2 linked regions of the Sinorhizobium meliloti genome follow. The protein of the gene in region 1 interacts with the protein of each later gene in a pairwise test. Links are inferred from orthologs where the notes say so. Each region holds a gene or a part of one and is shown on either strand. Other genes may lie near its edges. The genes, in order: cysE and cysK.

What was found.
Region 2: the proteins of cysE (region 1) and cysK interact in binary tests that used the Escherichia coli proteins (3 or more experiments, as listed by UniProt). The link is inferred for Sinorhizobium meliloti from one-to-one orthologs.

The regions. Positions count from the first base shown.
Region 1 is NZ_JAGIOS010000001.1:3,587,864-3,599,026, forward strand. What follows is about bases 1,338-4,302. They hold cysE (serine O-acetyltransferase), read right to left. Parts: upstream 3,252-4,302; coding sequence 2,424-3,251; downstream 1,338-2,423. Other genes in these bases: phaP2 (phasin PhaP2), read right to left, coding at 1,446-1,799; JOH52_RS17415 (DUF3126 family protein), read right to left, coding at 2,041-2,244; JOH52_RS17425 (alpha/beta fold hydrolase), read right to left, coding at 3,549-4,302. Outside these bases: ATP-dependent Clp protease ATP-binding subunit ClpA, read right to left, coding at 1-811; ATP-dependent Clp protease adapter ClpS, read right to left, coding at 821-1,174; more of JOH52_RS17425, read right to left, coding at 4,303-4,328; JOH52_RS17430 (zinc-finger domain-containing protein), read left to right, coding at 4,518-4,763; JOH52_RS17435 (FAD-dependent monooxygenase), read left to right, coding at 4,791-5,954; JOH52_RS17440 (cystathionine beta-lyase), read right to left, coding at 6,009-7,196; JOH52_RS17445 (amino acid ABC transporter substrate-binding protein), read left to right, coding at 7,534-8,559; JOH52_RS17450 (amino acid ABC transporter permease), read left to right, coding at 8,664-9,857; JOH52_RS17455 (amino acid ABC transporter permease), read left to right, coding at 9,862-11,016; JOH52_RS17460 (amino acid ABC transporter ATP-binding protein), read left to right, coding at 11,035-11,163.
Region 2 is NZ_JAGIOS010000001.1:971,825-982,803, forward strand. The notes cover bases 4,031-6,811. They hold cysK (cysteine synthase A), read left to right. Parts: upstream 4,031-4,827; coding sequence 4,828-5,796; downstream 5,797-6,811. Other genes in these bases: JOH52_RS04675 (LysE family translocator), read left to right, coding at 4,072-4,689; JOH52_RS04685 (YifB family Mg chelatase-like AAA ATPase), read right to left, coding at 6,427-6,811. Also shown: JOH52_RS04650 (peptide chain release factor 3), read right to left, coding at 1-1,220; dut (dUTP diphosphatase), read left to right, coding at 1,319-1,801; JOH52_RS04660 (Lrp/AsnC family transcriptional regulator), read right to left, coding at 1,794-2,231; JOH52_RS04665 (DMT family transporter), read left to right, coding at 2,366-3,280; JOH52_RS04670 (LysE family translocator), read right to left, coding at 3,277-3,909; more of JOH52_RS04685, read right to left, coding at 6,812-7,959; gshB (glutathione synthase), read right to left, coding at 8,145-9,092; JOH52_RS04695 (YraN family protein), read right to left, coding at 9,297-9,665; rsmI (16S rRNA (cytidine(1402)-2'-O)-methyltransferase), read right to left, coding at 9,655-10,617; dnaN (DNA polymerase III subunit beta), read left to right, coding at 10,862-10,979.

The sequences.
Region 1 (11,163 bases):
TACCGGCCAGCAGGGTTCCCATGTCGAGCGCGAAGATCGTTGCGTCCTGCAACGCCTCGGGCACCTTCTTCTCGATGATGCGCTTGGCAAGGCCCTCGGCGATTGCCGTCTTGCCGACGCCCGGATCGCCCACGTAAAGCGGGTTGTTCTTGGACCTGCGGCAAAGCACCTGAATGGTCCGGTTCACTTCGGCGTGACGCCCGATCAACGGATCGATCTTGCCGGACTTGGCCTTTTCGTTGAGGTTCACGCAATAGGCCGTGAGCGCATCCTGCTGCTTCTTCGGGCCGGCCTCCTCGCTCTCGCGCGAAGCCTTCTGTTCGGAGTCCTGGTCTTCCGCCCCGCGCACCGGCCGCGCCTCGGAGCTCCCCGGCCGCTTGCCTATGCCGTGCGAGATGAAATTGACTGCATCATACCGTGTCATCTCCTGCTCCTGCAGGAAATAGGCAGCATGGCTCTCGCGCTCGGCGAAGATCGCCACGAGCACGTTGGCGCCGGTCACCTCCTCGCGGCCCGAAGACTGCACATGGATGACGGCTCGCTGGATCACGCGCTGGAAACCGGCCGTCGGCTTGGAGTCCTCGTCGTAACCGGTGACGAGGTTCGACAATTCGTTGTCGACGTAATCGGTCACGGTCTTGCGAAGCGTGTCGAGATTGACGTTGCACGCGCCCATCACAGCCGCCGCATCGGCATCATCGATCAATGCCAGCAGCAGGTGCTCGAGCGTCGCATATTCGTGATGGCGCTCGTTGGCAAAAGTCAGTGCCTGATGCAGCGCCTTTTCGAGGCTGGGCGAAAATGTTGGCACGTTAGTTCCTCATTTCTTTTCCATGACGCATTGCAACGGATGTTGATGCTGCCTGGCGAAATCCATCACCTGCGTCACCTTGGTTTCGGCGACCTCGTAGGTGAAGACGCCGCATTCTCCAACGCCGTGGTTGTGGACATGTAGCATTATGACGGTCGCCTCTTCGCGGTTCTTCTGAAAGAAGCGCTCGAGGATGTGAATGACGAATTCCATCGGTGTGTAATCGTCATTCAAAAGCAGAACGCGGTACAAACTCGGCTTCTTGGTCTTCGGCTTGGTGCGCGTGATGACGGACGTGCCACGACTGGGGCCGCCTCCGTCTCCTTCGCTTCCCTGCTGCATCCGGACCGGCATGGCGATCATTCTTGTTCATTCCTTTACAGCCGCGGATCCATTCGCATTCGGCCACGACATGCTTGCCTTTATCTAATGGTTCGTTCTTGGATTTTAAGACCGAACCCACGCACTGCAAACATATTCGCACGGCGAAACACAAGATTGATCAAATTTCTTCGGCGGCGGTGGCAACTTTCACGGGTTGCGGCGGGATCAATGAGCCGCGGCGCACGAACAGACGAAGGCCGGCCGCGGCATCCGCGACCGGCCTGTTCTGCAATAGCGATGAGGCTGATGGTCAGGCGGCGGCGGCTGTTTTGACCGCAGCGGTCGCCTTGGCAACCGGTGCCTCGTACGGCTTGTAGGCGTCCTTGGCGAGGTCGGCATACATCTCACCGATTTTCGTCGCCTCGGTGAAGAAGCCTTCGTAGCTTGCCTTCAGATAATTCGTCTGAAGCTCGAACGCTGCTTCGAGGCTTTTGGCGCTGGTAAGCTTTTCGAGATGAGCAACGCTATCCTCGAAGGACTTCTTCGAATAATCGGCCGCTTCGGTCGCAATAGCCTGGAAGCCTTTGGTCATGGCGGAGTAGCTCTTCACGGCCACGTCGAGGGCTTCCTTGCTCTTCTTGTTCGCATCGTCGAAGTTAAACATCGGGTGTCTCCTTGTGACGGCTCGGCTAGGAACTCGGTTTAGTCTATGTGCACTGCACAAAAAGTCAAGTTCAGTGTGCAATGCAATAAAACACAGTTCTTGCAACGACTTGATGAAGACCGGACGCCTCCGGACAAATTCTTCGAAAAGTATGATTTAACAGCAGAAAACCCGGCCTGATTGCTCAGAACCGGGTCTTGCAACGCGCGATTACCACCGATCCCGGTGGGATCGAGGGCTCTCAGAGATCGATGTCGAGGATCGCCATCGAGAAATTATAGGAGAGCTCGCCGTCCTCTTCGTCACGGAAGACGACACCGAGAAATTCGTCGCCGAGATAGACTTCAGCGGATTCGTCCTTCTTCGGGCGAGCCTTGACGACCATGGACTGGTTGAACGTGCGCTTAAGATAGGCCTCAAGCTTGCGGATTTCTTCGGGCTTCAAAACTCTTCTCCGTAGCCGATTGATTTGCCGCGCTTGTTGCACGGGCCATTGCCAGGTGTAAACCCATCAGAGCGCCAAGCGTTCGCCGAGAGGCGAAGAAATGCTCGCAACGCCTTGAATTTCTGCACTGAATTTTCGCGGCGTCGATGCCCGGCACAGCCGGGTTACAGGCGCCTTGATCAGATATCGAACGACGCCAGGATCTGGTCCATTTGACGCGACGGCTCGGAACAGCCGGCCTCGCCGACGACCTTCGCCGGCACCCCGGCAACCGTCGATTTGGGAGGGACCGCCTTCAGCACGACGGAACCGGCGGCCACGCGCGAGCAGTGGCCGATGTGGATGTTGCCGAGAATCTTTGCGCCGGCGCCGATCAGCACGCCGTTGCCGATCTTCGGATGACGGTCGCTGCCTTCCTTGCCGGTGCCGCCAAGCGTCACGCCATGCAAGATAGATACGTTGTCGCCGATGACCGCGGTTTCGCCGACGACGAGCCCCGTTGCATGATCGAGGAAGATGCCGCGCCCGATGCGGGCGGCCGGGTTGATGTCGGTTTGGAAAACACTGGAGGAGCGGCTCTGGAGATAGAGCGCAAAGTCTTTCCGGCCGCGGTTCCACAGCCAGTGAGCCAGACGGTGCGTCTGTATGGCATGGAAGCCCTTGAAATAAAGCACGGGCTCCATGAAGCGCGTGCAGGCCGGGTCGCGGTCGTAGACCGCCTGTATATCGACGCGCAGGACGGCGCCCCATTCGGGCCAGTCCTCGAGCATTTCGGCGAAGGTCTGGTGCAGGAGGCTCGCCTGTAGGTCGGGATGGTCCAGCCTCTCGCAGATCCGGTAGATGACGCAATCTTCCAGGGAATGCTGATTGACCACCGTCGAATAGAGAAAGGCCGCCAGCATCGGGTCGCGCTCGGCCGCCAGACGCGCCTCCTCGCGCAGGCTATCCCAGATCGGATCGATCGCTTCGAGCGATTCCGTATGACGAAGTTCTGTCTTGGCGACCATGGTCGCTCTCCTTCCTGGGCGGTCCCTCAGCGGGGTCGTCTTTGGCTTGCCTGTTTAGGACGGGTCGTTGTTCCGGCATATATAGGCCAATTCCCGGCCGACATAAATGGCCTGACCGGAATTCACCTCTCGTTACAGCGCCGCGCGTCTTATCAGACGCGCAAAGGCCGCTGTAGCACTTTGATCTGCTGCAGGTTTTTGTCCTTTAATCGGATACGATTAAAGGAAACATGCAGTAGTGGCACGGACGGGAGCAACTCGAGGAAAAGTGCGCAGGGTTTTCCGTCCGGACTGGCCTCACCCAACCCCGGCAAGGAACTCCAGAACCGCCTTCTTGAACACCCGGTCGCCGACCGCCAGCATGTGGTCGCGCCCGGGAATGTCGAGTGCCACGGCATGCTGCATCAGCGCGGCGAGCTCCTCAGCCGATCCGGCGATGTCATCCTTTGTCCCGACGCCGATCAGCACCGGCACGTCTATGCGGCCTACCTCGTCGGCGGTAAGCAGGTCCCGCGATGTCGATATGCATGCGGCGAGCGCCTGACGATCGCTTTTCGTCTGGTCTGCGAAGGCGCGGAACGTCCGGCCCCGCTCGTGCGTAACGTCCTCCAAAGAAGGCGCAAGCAGCGCGTCGGCGATCGGATCCCACTCCCCCACCCCCGTGATCATGCCTATCCCGAGACCGCCGAATACCAGCGAACGGACGCGATCCGGGTGCTGCAAGGCCAGGAATGCCGATATGCGCGCGCCCATCGAATAACCCATGACATGCGCTTCGCCGATGCCGAGATGCACCAGAAGTGCCGCCGCATCCCCCGCCATCTGCGGCGGGTGATAGAGCGAGGGATCATGGGGCTTGCTGCTTTGCCCGTGCCCGCGATTGTCGAGCGCGATGACGCGGTATCCGGCGTCGCCGAGCGTCTTCAGCCATCCGGGAAAAACCCAATTGACATTGGCGCTCGATGCAAAGCCGTGAATGAGCAGGATCGGGTCGCCCGAGGGGTCACCTTCGTCGAAATAGGCGATTTCCAGTCCGTCGTGCGCGAAGCGGGAAAATGGCGGAGGGTTCAAGTCCATCTGGTTTTCCTGGTATTGTCCTGTCGGCGCGGACGTTAGTTGGTAAAGCAACGGCCGGAAACCCCAACCGCTCCAAAAACCATAGGCGCGGCATGTTTGCCGCTACACATTTTCGCCAAAGCTCACTATGGTGCCGGCAAAATCGACACCCCAATCGACACCTAAGACTTGCATATATCGGAGTACGACATGGCCGGCCACAGCATCCCCCATTTTCAGAACGACGGCGGGCACCGGGTCATCGAGATCGGCGTCAAGGAATTCATGTGCACGGGCGCTTCCGTCCCGTTCGACCACCCTCACATCTTCGTCGACATGGGCGACGAGAACGAGAAAGTCTGTTCCTATTGCTCGACCCTCTACCGCTACAATCCTTCCCTGAAGGCGACGGAAACAATCCCTCCGGGCTGCCTTTTCACGACTAAAGCCGCCTGATCCTGCGCAGGCGACGGCGCGATATCCATGCAAAAGGCTGATCCGGTTGCGATCGTCGGTGCCGGCATCGCCGGGCTGACGGCTGCGCTCTGCCTTGCACGGAAGGGGTTCCGGACGGATATCTTCGAGCAGGCCGATGCATTGGAGGAAGCCGGTGCCGGGCTTCAGCTTTCGCCGAATGCATCGCGCATCCTCATCGAACTCGGGTTGCTGCCCGCTCTCGAACGCGTCTGGAATGAACCGGAAGCGATCTCGCTTACCGACGGCCGCTCGCTGCGGCCGCTTGCCAGCGTGCCTGCCGGCGCACGCGCCCGCGAGCGCTGGGGGGCGCCGTATGGCGTCCTGCATCGCGCCAGCCTGCAAACGATCCTTCTGGATGCCGTCCGGGCCGAGCCGCTCTGCCGCCTTCATCTGGGGAGGCGAATCGCGGACGATCCGCGAACAGTCATCACCGAGGCGAGCAAGCGCTCACCGGCCGCGATCATCGGCGCGGACGGGATCTGGTCGCGGATTCGCTCCTCCGTTGCCGGCGCCGGCACCGTCCGTTTTTCGGGCAATGTCGCCTGGCGCTTCACGCTGCCACGCACCCGGGTGCCCGCCTGCCTGTCGCAAGATCGCGTCACCGCCTTCCTCGCGCCGAAGGCCCATCTCGTCGCCTATCCGATCCGGAAGATCGACGGCTTCAACTTCGTTGCGATCGTTGCCGGAAGGGCGTCGGGCGAAACCTGGGAGGGGCGCGAATCCGGTGATCGCCGGCGCGAGTTCGAGGCGGCCTTCAGGGATTGGCATCCCGACCTGCGCTCGTCGCTCGGTCACGCCGGCTCGGCGACCTACTGGCCGCTCTGCACGGTTGAAGACGGGGCTTGGCACAATGGACGCGACACCATCCTCATCGGCGATGCTGCCCACGCCCTGACGCCATTTGCAGCCCAGGGCGCGGCGATGGCCATCGAGGACGCCCGGGAACTCGCCCGCTGTATGGCCGATTCTCCCGACCTTCCCTCCGCCTTCGCACGCTATGAAGACGCACGCAGGGTGCGGATCGGCCGCGTTCGCAAGCGCGCCGCCTTCAACAGCTTCGCCTACCACGCAGCAGGTCCGGTGCGGATCGCGCGCAATCTCGTTCTCTCTTTTAAAAAACCCGAGGCGCTCGCAGCCGATTTCGACTGGCTTTACGGCTACGGCTCTTAGTAAGCGCAGGAAGACGGGACCGAATTACCGCCTCCCTATCGCTTCGTTCGGACCTCAGACGGCGTTTGCCGCGGCGAGGCCCGCCTCGATATCCCGGCGGATGTCCGGTACATCCTCGAGTCCGATCTGCAGCCGGATGACCGGCCCTTCGGACGGTGCCTTCGCCACCTTGCGATCGGAGAGGTTCACGTGAACGGCGAGGCTTTCGAAGCCGCCCCAGGAGTAGCCGAGCCCGAACAGCGAGAGCGCATCCAGGAAGGCATGCGCCTTTGCCTTGCCGTCTTCCGGTTCCGCCTTGAGCACGAAGGAGAATATCCCGCTCGCGCCGCCGAAGTCGCGCTTCCACAATTCGTGTCCGGGAAAGCTCGGCAGTGCCGGATGAAGCACGCGCGCCACCTCGTCTCGGCCCTCCAGCCATTCAGCGATCGCGAGCGCGCTTGCCTGATGACGCACCAGGCGAACGCCCATCGTGCGCAGGCCGCGCAGGATCTGATAGCTGTCGTCCGGCGAAACGGAGACGCCGAGCGTGACCATCGCCTCGCTGAGTGCCGGCCAATGGGCCGCATTGGCCGAAACGGTTCCGAGAAGAACGTCCGAGTGACCGGAAGGGTACTTGGTCGCCGCATGGATCGACACGTCGACGCCGTGGTCGAGGGGCCGGAAGTAGACCGGCGTCGCCCAGGTATTGTCCATGGTCACGATACAGCCGTGCCGGTGCGCCGCGGCGGCGATTGCCGGAATATCCTGCATCTCGAACGTATTCGAGCCCGGGGCTTCCGTATGCACCAGCCGCGTGTTCGGCCTGATCAGGTTTTCGATGCCGGCGCCGATCGTCGGGTCATAATATTCGACCGTGACGCCGAGCCTGGAGAGCATCGTGTCGCAGAAGTGGCGGGTGGGGAAATAGACCGAATCGACAATGAGCACATGGTCGCCCGAGGAGAGATAGGCGAGGAACGGCACCGTGACCGCAGCGAGCCCGGAGGGAACGAGGATCGTGCCCGCTGCGCCCTCCAACTCGTTCACGGCCTCGCAGAGCGCGTCGGTCGTCGGTGTGCCGCGCGTCCCATAGGTATATTTCTGCGCCCGCGTCTCCATCGTCCTCGCATTCGGGAACAGCACGGTGGAGGCGTGAACCACCGGCGGATTGACGAAGCCATGGAAGTCGGAGGGGTTGTTGCCGGTGTGCGCGAGACGGGTATTGATGCCCTGCTCCGCCTTCCCGATCTTGTTGTCTGCCATTGAAACATCCGCTGTTGATTTTCGCTGCCGACTCATCGAACGGGCCACCGGCCGGGTCAAGGAAAAATTCAAGCCGGCCGCCCGTGAATCACGAAGGAGGCGCAACTGGCGGTTTTTTATTCATGACGGGCAATTCTGTCGCGAGACCTGCCTAAACTTCTGGCGAGCTTCACGTTTTTCACATGGAAGATCATAAAATCGGCAACGTCTCTTGACCCTTCCAGATTTTGAGCATGAGATAGTTTGTACTCAGGCCAGGAGGGTGGCCGAGGCTGCACGCGCCAAGAGAGCGCAACCGTGCAGACGCGAAAAACGACAACCGAAAAGGTTCAAAAAAATGGCAAGAAGAATTCTGACAGCTCTCGTTGGCGCTGCTGTCGTGGGGATTGGCACACATGCGGCATCCGCCGCGACGCTTGACGACGTGAAGGCCAAGGGCTTCGTCCAGTGCGGCGTGAATACCGGCCTCGCCGGTTTCGCAGCCCCTGACGCCTCGGGCAATTGGAGCGGATTCGACGTCGACTATTGCAAGGCGATTGCGGCCGCGATCTTCGGCGACGGCAGCAAGGTCAAGTATACGCCGCTCTCCGCCAAGGAGCGCTTTCCGGCGCTGCAGTCCGGCGAAGTCGACGTGCTCGCACGCAACACGACCTGGTCGATCAACCGCGACACGGCGCTTGGCTTCAACTTCCGTCCGGTCAACTACTACGACGGCCAGGGCTTCATGGTTCGCAAGGAACTCGACGTGAAGTCCGCCCTCGAGCTTTCCGGCGCCGCCGTCTGCGTTCAGACCGGCACGACGACCGAGCTGAACCTCGCCGACTACTTCAAGGCGAACAATCTGCAGTACAACCCGGTCGTCTTCGAGAAACTCGAGGAAGTGAACGCTGCCTACGACGCCGGCCGTTGCGATGTCTATACGACCGACCAGTCCGGCCTCTATTCGCTGCGCCTCACCCTCTCGAAGCCCGATGACCACATCGTTCTGCCGGAGATCATCTCCAAGGAGCCGCTCGCACCGGCGGTCCGCCAGGGTGACGATCAGTGGTTCGACATCGTCAGCTGGGTCCATTACGCCCTGGTCCAGGCCGAAGAGTTCGGCGTAACCCAGGCCAATCTCGAAGAAATGAAGAAGTCGACGAACCCCGACGTTCAACGCTTCCTGGGCGTCGAGGCCGACAGCAAGATCGGCACGGACCTCGGCCTCACCAACGAATGGGCGGTCAATATCGTCAAGGCAGTCGGAAACTACGGCGAAGTGTTCGACCGCAACATCGGCGCAGGCAGCCCGCTGAAGATCGAGCGCGGCCTCAACGCTCTCTGGAACAAGGGCGGTCTCCAATACGCACCGCCGGTCCGCTGATCGGACGCTATGTCGGGGGACGGCCGCGGCCGCTCCCCCGATCAACGATAAAAACCCGATAAGGGGAACATCCGAAAGGATGGACAAGGGGAAAGAGGCATTGCATGGCCATCGGCGTCACCAACGCGCCTGAACGAAGCAGGTCCTCAGGGTCGATCATCAACGATCCTCAGGTGCGCGGGATATTCTATCAGGCAATCACCATCATCATCCTCGCAGCGCTCATCTACTGGATCGTCGACAACACCGTCGACAACCTGAGACGCGCGAACATCGCATCCGGCTACGATTTCGTTAGAAGCCGCGCCGGCTTCGATGTCGGACAGTCGCTGATTTCATTCACCAGCGATTCCACCTATGGCCGCGCCTTGCTGGTCGGCTTCATCAATACGTTGCTCGTCGCAATTACCGGAATCATCACGGCGACGATCATCGGCTTTATCGTCGGCATCGGACGCCTTTCGCACAACTGGATCATCGCCAAGCTCTCGCTGGCCTATGTCGAAGTGTTCCGCAACATCCCGCCGCTGCTCGTTATATTCTTCTGGTACAGCGGGGTGCTGTCGATATTGCCGCAGGCACGAGATGCGCTTGCCCTGCCCTTTGATATCTTTCTGAGCAATCGCGGCGTCGCCTTTCCGACGCCGATTGCCGAAGAGGGTGCAGAATACACGCTCCTCGCGTTTGTTATCGCCGTCGCCGCAAGTGTGTTCTTTGCCCGTTACGCGCGCAAGCGGCAGTTGGCGACCGGCGAGCGCCTTCCCGTCCTGTGGACCGTGCTCGGGCTGATCATCGGTCTGCCGCTGGTCACATTTCTCGTGACCGGTGCGCCGATCACCTTCGACATTCCCGTGGCGGGCAAGTTCAACCTTACGGGCGGTTCGGTCGTCGGACCGGAGTTCATGTCGCTGTTCCTCGCGCTTTCCTTCTACACGGCAGCCTTCATCGCCGAAATCGTCCGGGCCGGCATCCGCGGCGTTTCCAAAGGCCAGACGGAGGCGGCACATGCGCTCGGCATACGCCCGGCGCTGACGACGCGCCTCGTGGTCGTGCCGCAGGCGATGCGCATCATCATTCCGCCGCTGACCAGCCAGTATCTCAACCTCACCAAGAACTCCTCGCTGGCGGTTGCCATCGGTTATGCCGACCTCGTTGCCGTCGGCGGCACCATCCTCAACCAGACCGGACAGTCGATCGAGATCGTAAGCATCTGGCTCATCGTCTATCTCAGCCTGAGCCTCGCGACGTCGCTGTTCATGAACTGGTACAACGCCCGAATGGCGCTGGTGGAGAGGTGAGATCATGAGCACGAATCAGGCCTCTTTCGTTCGCGCTTCGATGATCGAAGCTTCGCCTGCCCCGTCGCTGGAAAGCGGTGCCGTCTCCTGGCTGCGGAAAAATCTGTTCGCCACGCCCAAGGACACCGCCCTGACGATCATCAGCCTGCTCATCCTGGCATGGCTGGTGCCGCCCGCAATCCAGTGGCTCTTCATCGATGCCGCCTGGAGCGGCGGCGGCCGCGGCGTCTGCGCCACGCTCTCGCAAGGCGGCTCGCAGCCGGAAGGCTGGAGCGGCGCCTGCTGGGCCTTCGTCAATGCGAAGTTCGCCCAGTTTCTTTTTGGCCGCTATCCGCTCGACGAGCGCTGGCGTCCGGCGCTTGTCGGCATCCTCTTCGTGTTGCTCCTGGTGCCGATGCTGATACCGAGAATCCCGTACAAGGGATTGAACGCACTTCTGCTGCTGGTCGCCCTGCCTATCCTTTCGGCGATCCTCCTCCCAGGTGGCTGGTTCGGCCTCACCTATGTCGAAACGCCGCTCTGGGGCGGCCTGATGGTCACCCTGGTCCTGTCCTTTGTCGGAATCGCGGTTTCGCTGCCGCTCGGCATCCTGCTGGCGCTCGGGCGCCGGTCGAACATGCCGGTGATCAAGATGCTCTGCACCGTCTTCATCGAGGTCATCCGCGGCGTTCCATTGATCACGGTGCTTTTCATGGCCAGCGTCATGCTGCCGCTGTTCCTGCCGCAGGGCGTCACCTTCGACAAGTTCCTGCGCGCCCTGATCGGTGTGTCGCTGTTTGCCTCCGCCTACATGGCGGAAGTCGTGCGCGGCGGCCTGCAGGCAATTCCGAAGGGCCAGTATGAGGGCGCCGATTCGCTGGGGCTCAGCTTTTGGCAGAAAATGGGCTTCATCGTCCTGCCGCAGGCCCTGAAGCTGGTCATTCCCGGTATCGTCAACACATTCATAGGCCTGTTCAAGGACACATCGCTCGTGTCCATCATCGGCATGTTCGACCTGCTCGGCATCGTTCGCCTGAACTTCAGCGATACGAACTGGGCCACCGCCGTCACGCCACTGACCGGCCTTATCTTCGCGGGCTTCGTCTTTTGGCTTTTCTGCTTCGGCATGTCGCGCTATTCAGGCTTCATGGAACGCCTGCTCGACAGAAGCCAGCGGTAAAAAAGGGGAAAAAAGAAAATGGCAAATACCGCCACTGCACCGAAATTGGCCGTCTCGACGACGGATGTCGCGATCGAAATCACCAATATGAACAAATGGTACGGTGATTTCCATGTGCTGCGCGACATCAATCTCAGGGTCATGCGC
Region 2 (10,979 bases), 2.6 Mb from region 1 along the record:
GCCTCTTTCAGCTTCTTCGCCTTCATCGCATCTTCCAGCCGGACGCGGCGGAGAATTTCCGGTGCGAAGTTCGGCACGCCCTGGAACACGAGCGGCTCGCCCTCCGTCAGCGTATCGCCGATCCTCAGCGTGCCGTGGTTCGGGATGCCGACGACGTCGCCGGCGAAAGCCGTATCGGCGAGCTGGCGCTGCGAGGCAAAGAAGAATTGCGGCGCCGTCAGGCCCATCTGCTTGCCGGTGCGCGACAGCCGCGCCTTCATGCCGCGCTCGAGCTTGCCCGAGCAGACGCGGACGAAAGCGATGCGGTCGCGGTGGTTCGGGTCCATGTTCGCCTGGATCTTGAAGACGAAGGCGGTCATCCTGTCGTCCGTCGCCTCGACGGTGCGGATGTCGGCAACCTGGGCCCGCGGCGGCGGCGCGAAGTCGGCGAGCGCATTGATCAGGTCGCGCACGCCGAAGTTCCGCAGCGCCGAGCCGAAGAACACCGGCGTCAGATGGCCTTCGAGGAAAGCCTTGCGGTCGAAGGGCTTGCACGCCTCGATCGCCAGCGACGTTTCCTCGATGAAGGTGTCGCGTTCGTTCTCGGGCAGACGGTGCGAAGCCATTTCCGGATCGTTGACCTTGGTCAGCCGCTCCTGCGTGTCGGCGCCGCGCACCTCGTCGGTGGCAAGATGATAGGTGCCGCAGAAGGTCTTGGAGCGGCCGATCGGCCAGGTGACCGGCGCGCAGTCGAGCGCCAGCTTCTGCTCGACCTCGTCGAGGATTTCGAAGGGGTCGCGGCTTTCGCGGTCCATCTTGTTGACGAAGGTGATGATCGGGATATCGCGCAGGCGGCAGACCTCGAAGAGCTTGAGCGTGCGCGGCTCGATACCCTTGGCCGCGTCGATCACCATGACGGCTGCATCGACCGCCGTCAGCGTGCGATAGGTGTCGTCGGCAAAGTCTTCGTGACCGGGCGTGTCGAGCAGGTTGAAAACGGTATCGTTGTATTCGAAGGTCATCACCGAGGTGACGACCGAGATGCCGCGCTCGCGCTCGATCTTCATCCAGTCCGAGCGGGTCTGGATACGGTCCTTCTTGGCCTTGACCTCGCCGGCGAGCTGGATCGCGCCGCCGAAGAGCAGAAGCTTCTCGGTGAGCGTCGTCTTACCGGCGTCCGGGTGCGAAATGATCGCAAATGTGCGGCGGCGGGAGACCGCCTCGGCAATGCTTTCGGCCATGATCTGAGTATCCTGTGAGTTGCGGCGTCCTTTACAGGCTCGGGGGCCAATATGCAATTGACTGCGGCAAGCCCGGCCGTGCTTATGACGGAATGACCATGCACACGCCCGAAAATCGACCTGCCCTGACCCCTGGCCTCACCCTCGTCCGTCTGCCTCATGGCGAGGGTCTCGACCTGCCGGCCTACGAGACCGCGGGTGCCGCCGGCATGGACCTGCGCGCGGCCCTGCCGGCCGACGAACCGATGACGATCCGGCCGGGAGAGCGCGCATTGGTCCCGACGGGCTTTATCTTCGAGATCCCCGCCGGTCATGAAGGACAGATCCGGCCGCGCTCCGGGCTGGCCTTCAAGCACGGCATCACCTGCCTCAACACGCCGGGCACCGTCGACAGCGACTATCGCGGAGAGGTGAAGGTGCTGCTCGTCAATCTCGGTGCGGAGGATTTCGCGGTCGAGCGCGGCATGCGTATCGCCCAGATGGTAATCGCCCCGGTGACCCGGCTGGCGATCCGCGAGGCGGGTGGCGCGACGACGACGGCGCGCGGGGCTGGCGGCTTCGGCTCGACCGGAACTAAATAAGCGGTGGCAGGCGCCGCTTGACCGGCGAGGATTTGACGATCGACGTGTTCGTCTGCGCCTTTTCCGCGATGCGATCGAGGATCGTGTCGAGTTCCGCCATGTCGCGCACCAGCATCTTGGCGATGAAGCAGTCGTCCCCCGTGACCTTGTCGCATTCAATGAATTCGGGCGTTTCCTGGATCAGCCTTTCAACGATATGCAGCATGCCCGGCATCGGCCGGATGCGGACGATCGCCTGCAGCGGATAGCCGAGACGCGCCGGATTGACCGAGATCGTGAAGCCGTCGAGCACGCCGCGCTCCTCGAGCTTGCGCAGCCGCTCCGCCGCACTCGGCGAGGAAAGGCCCGCCTCCTGCGCCAGTTCCTTCAGCGACACCCGGGCGTTGGCGGCCAAAATTTCGAGAATGCGGCGGTCGAGCTCGTCCAACATGTAATTCCCTCATAAGCCAAATTAGCCTTACCACCTTAATCCGTTAGGTGTCTTCCTATATTTCCCTCTCAATATCCATATCCCTGCGCCAACAGGCTCATTATTCTTGAAGCACAATGGATGGAGCCAAGGCCATGGATAAGGACATACGGCGCGGAAGCGCGGAAATGACGGCGGCGATGCTTATTTCGGGAACGATCGGCTGGTTCGTGCTGATGTCAGGCCAGCCCGTCGCGGGCGTCGTCTTCTGGCGTTGCGTGTTCGGGGCTGCAACGCTCGCCGCGCTTGCGGCGGTCTTCGGCCTCATCGACCTGAGACATTTGCGGATGAAGGTCATCGTTCTTTCCGCTCTGGGCGGGGTCGCGATCGTCGTGAACTGGCTCCTGCTCTTCGCCGCCTATCCCCGCGCCTCGATCTCCATCGCGACCATGGTCTACAACACGCAGCCCTTCATGCTGCTCGGGCTCGGTGCGCTTTTTCTCGGTGAGAAGATCACCGCCAGCAAGCTCCTCTGGCTCTCGCTCTCCTTCGCAGGCATGATCGCGATCGTCCTCGCCAAGCCCGCGGGCACTTATGAACCCAGCGACTATCTCGCCGGGATAGCACTGTCGCTCGGCGCCGCCTTCTTCTACGCCATCGCGGCGCTCGTCACCAAGCTCCTCAAGGGCACGCCGCCGCATCTGATCGCGCTGGTGCAGGTCATCACCGGAGCGGCCATGCTCGCCCCCTTCGCCCTTGTCGCGCCGCTGCCGCAGGGAATGGTCCAGTGGGCGCTGCTGCTGACCGTCGGTGTAGTTCATACCGGCATCATGTATATTCTGCTTTACGGCGCCATACAGAAGCTGCCGACCCACATGACAGGCGCCCTTTCCTTCATCTATCCGGTAGCCGCGATCCTGGTGGACCGCATCGCGTTCGGCCACGCTCTGCAGCCGGTGCAGATCGCGGGCTCGGTCGCGATCCTCATTGCTGCCGCGGGCACCAATCTCGGCTGGACCCTTAAGCCTTCGTCACCGTCCGCCAAGCGTCCGGCGGAAGGAAGCCTCTAACGCCGCGCCTCCGCGGCCATGCTGATGGCAAGACCCGCGAGCGCCGTGCTCATGAGCCAGCGCTGCACCAGCATGAAGGACGGGCGGCCAGAGAGGAAGGCGGCCACCGCTCCGGCGGTCACCGCGATCAGCGCATTGACGCTGACGCTGATCGCGATCTGCACGCTGCCGAAGACGAGGGACTGCGCGAGCACGTTGCCGGCCTCGGGGCGGATGAATTGCGGCAGCAGCGACAGGTAGAGGATGGCCACCTTCGGGTTGAGCAGGCTGGTGAAGAGGCCCATCGCGAAGAGCTTGCGCGGGCGATCCTTCGGCAGGTCGCGTACTTGAAAGATCGAGCGGCCGCCGGGACGAACCGCCTGCCAGGCGAGATAAAGCAGGTAAAGCGCACCTGCGAAACGAAGGACATCATAGGCAAAAGGGACCGCAAGAAGCAGGGCGGTAATGCCGAGCGCGGCAGACACCATGTAACAGACGAAGCCGAGCGCTATTCCCCCAAGCGAGATCAGCCCCGCCCCCGGTCCCTGGCAGATCGAGCGCGAGATCAGATAGATCATGTTCGGCCCCGGCGTCAGCACCATGCCGAGTGCGATCAGTGCGAAGCCCAGGAGGTTCTGAATTTCGGGCATGGGGCGCCGGTCTCCGATGTTTTCCGGAAGGTGTACGGCTCTACCGCGAAGGGCAACGCCGTTCTTGTCACCCGATCAATTTTCGCGCCTAAATGGGGATGCCAACCGGATTTTCCTCTGCGGCAGATTGCGGTACACCTGCCCCTATCAGGAGGAACGATCGTGACACTTGCGGCTCTTCTCGCCTATAGCGGCGCTCTCTTCATCGCCGGGATCATTCCCGGCCCGGGCGTGACGGCGCTCGTTGCCCGAGCCCTGGGATCGGGCTTTCGGGAAACCTTCTTCATGGGCCTCGGCCTCATCGTCGGCGACATGGTCTATCTGACGGCGGTGGTGCTCGGGCTCGCCTTCATCGCCCAGACATTCACGACCGCGTTCCTGGTCGTGAAGATCGCCGGCGCGCTCTATCTCGGCTATATCGCCTGGAAGCTCTGGACGGCCGGGCTCCTGTCGCAGAACATCGAGGCGCGGAAGTCGACGAGTGCGGCGCTCTCCTTCCTCTCGGGTCTGACGGTCACGCTCGGCAATCCGAAGACGATGCTTTTCTATGTGGCGCTGGTTCCGACGCTGATCGATCTCGCCTCGATCGGGATGCGCGACTACGGACTGCTGCTTGTGGCGACTTTCCTCGTGCTTCTTGCCGTGCTGCTGCCCTATATGCTGCTTGCGGCCCGAGCCCGCTCGCTCCTGAAAGAGCCGCAGGCACTGAAGGTTCTGAACCGGGCCGCGGCCGGCATTCTCGCCGGAACGGCCGCCTACATTGCGACCCGCGCGACCTGAAAAAAGATTTCCCTGCGGGCCGCTTCGCAACGGTTTTTTCCTTCAGCACCATCGATCCAAGGCGTTCCCGCTCTGGAAGGAAGCCCGCATAGCTCCTATTGTCGCAGCGACAACTTCAAGAACGAAGGGAGAAACCATATGCCTGAAGCGCGCAAGCCCGGCCGCGGCCGCGTCTTTTCCTCGATCACCGAGACGATCGGCGACACTCCCATCGTGCGGCTGGACAAGCTCGCCAAGGAAAAGGGCGTGAAGGCGAACCTGCTCGCCAAGCTCGAATTCTTCAACCCGATCGGCTCCGTCAAGGACCGCATCGGCGTCGCGATGATCGAATCGCTCGAGGCGCAAGGGAAGATCACGCCCGGCCGCACGACGCTGGTCGAGCCGACTTCGGGCAATACGGGCATAGCACTCGCCTTCGTCGCGGCCGCCAAGGGCTACAGGCTGATCCTCACCATGCCCGAGACGATGTCGGTCGAACGCCGCAAGATGCTGACGCTTCTCGGTGCCGAACTGGTGCTGACGGAAGGCGCCAAGGGCATGAAGGGCGCAATCGCCAAGGCCCAGGAACTCACCGAGACGCTGCCCGACGCGATCATTCCGCAGCAGTTCGAGAACCCGGCCAATCCGGAAATCCACCGCACGACGACCGCCGAGGAGATCTGGAACGACACGGAAGGCGCAGTCGACATCCTCGTGTCCGGCATCGGCACCGGCGGCACCATCACCGGTGCCGGCCAGGTGCTCAAGGCCCGTAAGCCATCGGTCAGGGTGATCGCCGTCGAGCCCGAAGAATCCCCTATCCTTTCCGGCGGCGCCCCGGGTCCGCACAAGATCCAGGGTATCGGCGCGGGTTTCGCACCGGCGATCCTCGACACGAGCGTCTATGACGAAGTCGTCACGGTAAATGCGGGCGAGGCCATAGAGGCGGCGCGGCTCGTCGCCAGACTCGAAGGCGTGCCGGTCGGCATTTCCGCCGGTGCCGCGCTCCAGGCGGCGATAGAGGTGGGACAGCGCGAGGAAAACGCCGGCAGGAATATCGTCGTGATCATTCCGTCCTTTGCCGAACGGTATCTTTCGACGGTGCTGTTCGAGGGATTGGGAGCCTAGCGCCGGCAGTCGCGGCATCCCCCTCATCCGGCCTGCCGGCCACCTTCTCCCCGCAGGCGGGGCGAAGGAGACTCGCAGCAAACCCGCAGCTCCTTTCTCCGCCGTCTAAATGGAACGAGACGGAGCCCGCATGTCCCTTCTCCCCGTAGAACGCTACGGCATGCACATATCTCTTGCGCGCCGGTGCGGCGGATACTGCTGATGAAAGGGATCCCTCGGGAACCCAACCGGCTCAACCCCGCTCGGTCTCGGTTGCCCCTCAACCGGCTGCCGCCACCTTCTCCCCGCAGGCGGGGAGAAGGGATATGCCGCGCCCGCTCGCTCCCTCGGGCGGACGGTGAATGCGGGGTTCAGTTGGCGCCGCTTGTCCCTTCTCCCCGCCTGCGGGGAGAAGGTGCCGGCAGGCGGATGAGGGGCGGGTGACCGCTAATGCCAATGTTAGCGCATACGGGTTTGATCCCAAGGACCCATCCGCAAGCCTCGCCACAGCTGGAAATGCAGATGCCGCCACTCCGGAGTAAGTCCGCGAAGGGCTGGACAACAAGAGATATGTGCATGCCGTAGCGTCAGAACGGGGAGAAGGTGGCGGCAGCCGGATGAGGGGCGCCCCATCCTCATCGAAGTCGGATCCTACGCGGCGACCGGCAGTCTCTCTCCCGCCACCCTGTAGGAGATCGCTTCGGCGAGGTGGATGCGACCGACCGTCGGCGCCGCATCGAGATCGGCGAGGGTGCGGGCGACCTTCAGCACCCGATGATAGCCGCGCGCCGAGAATTTCATCTTTTCCGCCGCATCGCGCAGTAGCTGCAGGCCGGCGGCGTCGGGCTCGGCGATCTTTTCGATCATCGTCGTCGATGAGCGGGCGTTGCTCGTCAGCTCGGGATGGCCGAGGCCGGCGAAGCGGTCTCTCTGCAGCTCGCGGGCGCGGGCGACGCGGCGGGCGACGGCGGCGCTCGGCTCGGAGGTGCCGGGGCGGATCAAGTCGGCGGCGCTGACGGCCGGGACGTCGACGCGGATATCGATACGGTCCATCAGCGGGCCGGAGATCCGCGCCTGGTAATCGGCCATGCAGCGCGGCCCGCGGGCGCAGCTCCGGCCCGGCTCGCCGGCCATGCCGCAGCGGCAGGGGTTCATGGCGGCAATGAGCTGGATCGCCGCCGGATAGGTGACGCGATGATTGGCGCGCGCGATGATGCAGGTGGCGGTTTCGAGCGGCTGGCGCAGAGCGTCGAGCGCCTGAGGCGCAAATTCCGGAAATTCGTCGAGAAAGAGCACGCCGTTATGGGCGAGCGACGCCTCTCCCGGTTTCGCGCGGAAGCCGCCGCCGATCAGCGCCGCCATGGTGGCGGAATGGTGCGGCGCACGGAAGGGCCGGCGGTCCGAGAGCTTGCCGCCCGGCAATTGCCCGGCGATCGAATGGATCATCGAGACTTCGAGCAGTTCGGCGGGCGAAAGCGGCGGCAGGATGGAGGGGAGCCGCGCCGCAAGCATCGACTTGCCGGAACCGGGCGGGCCGACCATCAGCAGATTATGGTTGCCCGCCGCCGCGACCTCCAGCGCCCGCTTGGCGCTTTCCTGGCCCTTGATGTCGGCAAGATCGGGAAGGCCCCCGGCGGCCGCCCGGACCGCCGGCTCGGGGCGGGAAAGCACCTGCGTGCCGCGGAAATGATTGGCGATCGCGATCAGGCTGCGCGGGGCGAGAATATCGATCTCCGATCCGGCCCAGGCCGCCTCGGGCCCGCTTTCCGCCGGGCAGATCAGCCCCTTGCCGAGCGCATTCGCGCCGATCGCCGCCGGCAGCGCGCCGGCGACGGCTGCGATCGTGCCGTCGAGATTGAGCTCGCCGATGACGACATAACCGGACAGCGCGTCCGCAGGGACAGCGCCGAGCGCCGCCATCAGGCCGAGCGCGATGGCGAGATCGAAATGGCTTCCCTCTTTCGGAAGGTCCGCCGGCGCCAGATTGACGGTCACCCGCTTGGCGGGAAGCGCCAGCCCCGATGCATGAAGCGCCGCCTGGACGCGCTCGCGGCTTTCGGCCACCGCCTTGTCCGGCAGTCCGACGATCTGCATACCGACCTTGCCGGGTGCAACCATCACCTGGACGTCGACCGGAACGCCCTCGATACCCTGAAACGCAACCGTGCTGACGCGCGCGACCATACTGCCCCCTGATTTCGAGCGGAGCGCGAAGGATCATCGTCCTTCCGCAATCCCGCTCCAGCACGGCGGCCCACACACGCCGTCACAACCAAAACCGGTTGCAACGGTAAATCTTGCACGGAATACGCTTGAAAACAAGAACAATGATAGAACACAAGAGCGAGAGTGGCGGTCCGCCGTAAAGATCAGGCGCGCTTCTTCTCGATCGCGTCCCAGAGCAGGCTAGCGACGTCGGCACCGCCGAACTTCTTCACTTCGCGGATGCCGGTCGGCGACGTGACGTTGATCTCGGTCAGGTAGTCGCCGATCACGTCGATGCCGACGAAGAGGAAACCGCGTTCCTTCAGGGCCGGCCCGATGCGGGTGCAGATCTCCCGCTCGCGGGCCGTCAGGTCGGTTGCCTCCGCGCGCCCGCCCACATGCATGTTGGAGCGAGAATCGTGCTCGGCCGGAACGCGATTGATCGCGCCGACCGGCTCGCCGTCGACGAGCAGGATGCGCTTGTCGCCCTTGCGGACCGCCGGCAGATATTCCTGGGCGATATAAGGCTCGCGGAACATCTGGGCGAACATTTCGAGGAGCGACGAGAAATTGCGGTCGTCACGCGCGGAGTGGAACACACCGGCGCCGCCATTGCCGTAGAGCGGTTTCAGGATGATGTCGCCCATCTCCTGACGGAAGCGGGCGATCTCGTCCGGGTCGCGCGTGATCAGGGTCTTCGGCATCAGATCCGGAAACTCGGTCACGAAGATCTTCTCGGGCGAGTTCCTGACCCAGGCCGGATCGTTGACGACCAGCGTCTTCGGGTGCAGCCGCTCGAGCAGATGCGTCGAGGTGATATAGGCCATGTCGAATGGCGGATCCTGGCGAAGCAGGATGACGTCCATGGTCGAAAGATCGATCCGCTCGTCTTCGCCGAGAGTGAAGTGGTCGCCCCTGACGTCGCGCAACTGCATCTGCTGCGCGGTCGCATAGACCCTGCCGTCCCGGAGCGACAGCTTGTCGGGCGTGTAGTGGAACAGGCGATAGCCTCGGGCCTGCGCCTCAAGGCTCATCGCGAAGGTCGAATCGCCCGCAATGGTGATGCCCGAAACATGGTCCATCTGGACCCCGACATTGACGATTCCTGCCATTTTCCCGTTCCCGATCTGGATCCACGATGCGCATAGTTCCTTCGACCGGCTCCGGTCGGAAATCGAATTATACGGCAATTCGACGCGATGCTCCGCCCCTCGTCTTCGCGACGAGCGGCACCGCAGAAAAGCCCGCAAGATGTAGAATGCGTACCGTGGTTAGGCAAGAAGGTTCCCGCCGCTCCCGCCTATCAAAAGGCGTCATCAAAAGGCGTCCGGCAGGTGCCGCGGCCAGCGCCACGGCGTTACGGCGACGATATCGTAGCGCACCGACAGGCGGTGGAAATCGCCCTGGCGCGACAGCCAGAGATCGCTTGCCGCCCGGATGCGCCGTTGCGCCGTGTCTGTGACGGCGAAGACCGCATCCTCCAGGCTCACCCGGGCCTTTACTTCGACGCAGGCGACCAGGTCGCCGCGCCGGGCGATGATGTCGATCTCGCCGAGCCTGGTGCGATAGCGCATGGCAACGATGCGATAGCCCTTCAGCATCAGGCAGAGCGCGGCGCGGTATTCGGCGATGTGGCCCCGCTTCAGCGCCTTCAGCTTGCGGGTGTCCGGTCGCTCAGCCTTCATCGCCATCCTTGAGATGAAGGAGCCGGTCGTAAAGCTCCTTGCGCGCCAGCCCCGTGCGGCGCGCCGCCTCGGTCGCGGCCTTGCCCATCGGCAGGTCGCGGGCGAGTTCCTTGAGCAGTGCGTCGACGTCGGCCGCCTCCGGCTGGGGCTTTGCCTCTGGCGGACCGACCACGAGGACGATCTCGCCTCTCACATTGGCGCTTTCGTCGTAAATCGCCGCGAGTTCGCCGAGCGTTCCGCGGCGGAACTCCTCGAAGGTCTTGGTCAGTTCGCGGCAGACGGCCGCCCTCCTGTCTGCGCCGAGGACCTCGGCCGCAGCAGTGACGGTCGCAGCAATGCGATGCGGGGACTCGAAGAAGATGAGAGTGGCGGGAACGGCCGCGAGTTCGGCGAGCCGGTCGCGCTTCGCCTTGTCCTTCACCGGCAGAAAGCCTGCGAAGAGGAAGGCATCGCTCGGAAGGCCGGAGCCGACGAGGGCCGCAAGCGGCGCCGAGGGGCCAGGTATGGGAACGACCCGGTAGCCCGCCTCGACCGCCTGCTGCGCCAGGCGATAGCCCGGATCGGAGACGAGCGGCGTACCGGCATCGGAGACGAGCGCCACCGATTTCCCATTGCCAAGTGCTGCAAGCAGTCGCGGCCCCGCCTCGGCGGCATTGTGCTCGTGATAGGCGGTGGGCCGATTGACGATGCCGTAGCGGTCCAAAAGCACCCGCGTCACCCTCGTGTCCTCGCAAGCGAGCACATCGGCCCCGGCAAGCGTCTCTAGGGCTCTCAGCGTGATGTCGCCGAGATTGCCGATCGGCGTTGCCACGAGATAAAGGCACGGCTCCAGCGGGCGCGCAGGAATGTTCGTATTGTGCAGGCGAAAACCGCGCTGCCGTTCCTTTTCGGATGCATCCGTCGATTGCTGCTTTTGCAACGCCGCCTTCCCAATCACTCCTGGCCCGATCATTCCGATCGACCATTCCGGCCAAACCGGGTTCGCGCCCTTTATGAGTGAGCGGGGAGCCCGGGGCAAGGGCGGGCCGCGCCTGCAGTCTCGCATTTGGGGAAGAGGGCTCAAAACCCCTTGCTTTTGCGGCTCTCTTTCTGCCATTTTGCCCGTCCACATCCTTCCGGCCGAGCGGCCGGGGCACGCAGTTGACGCCGCGGCGGTCCCCTCGCCCGCGCGGCAATGGTTGAAAGCGGTAGCATCCATGCGTATTACTCTCGAGCGGTCCAACCTTTTGAAATCGCTAAACCATGTCCACCGCGTGGTCGAACGGCGAAACACCATCCCCATCCTTTCGAACGTGCTCCTGCGCTCCGACGGCG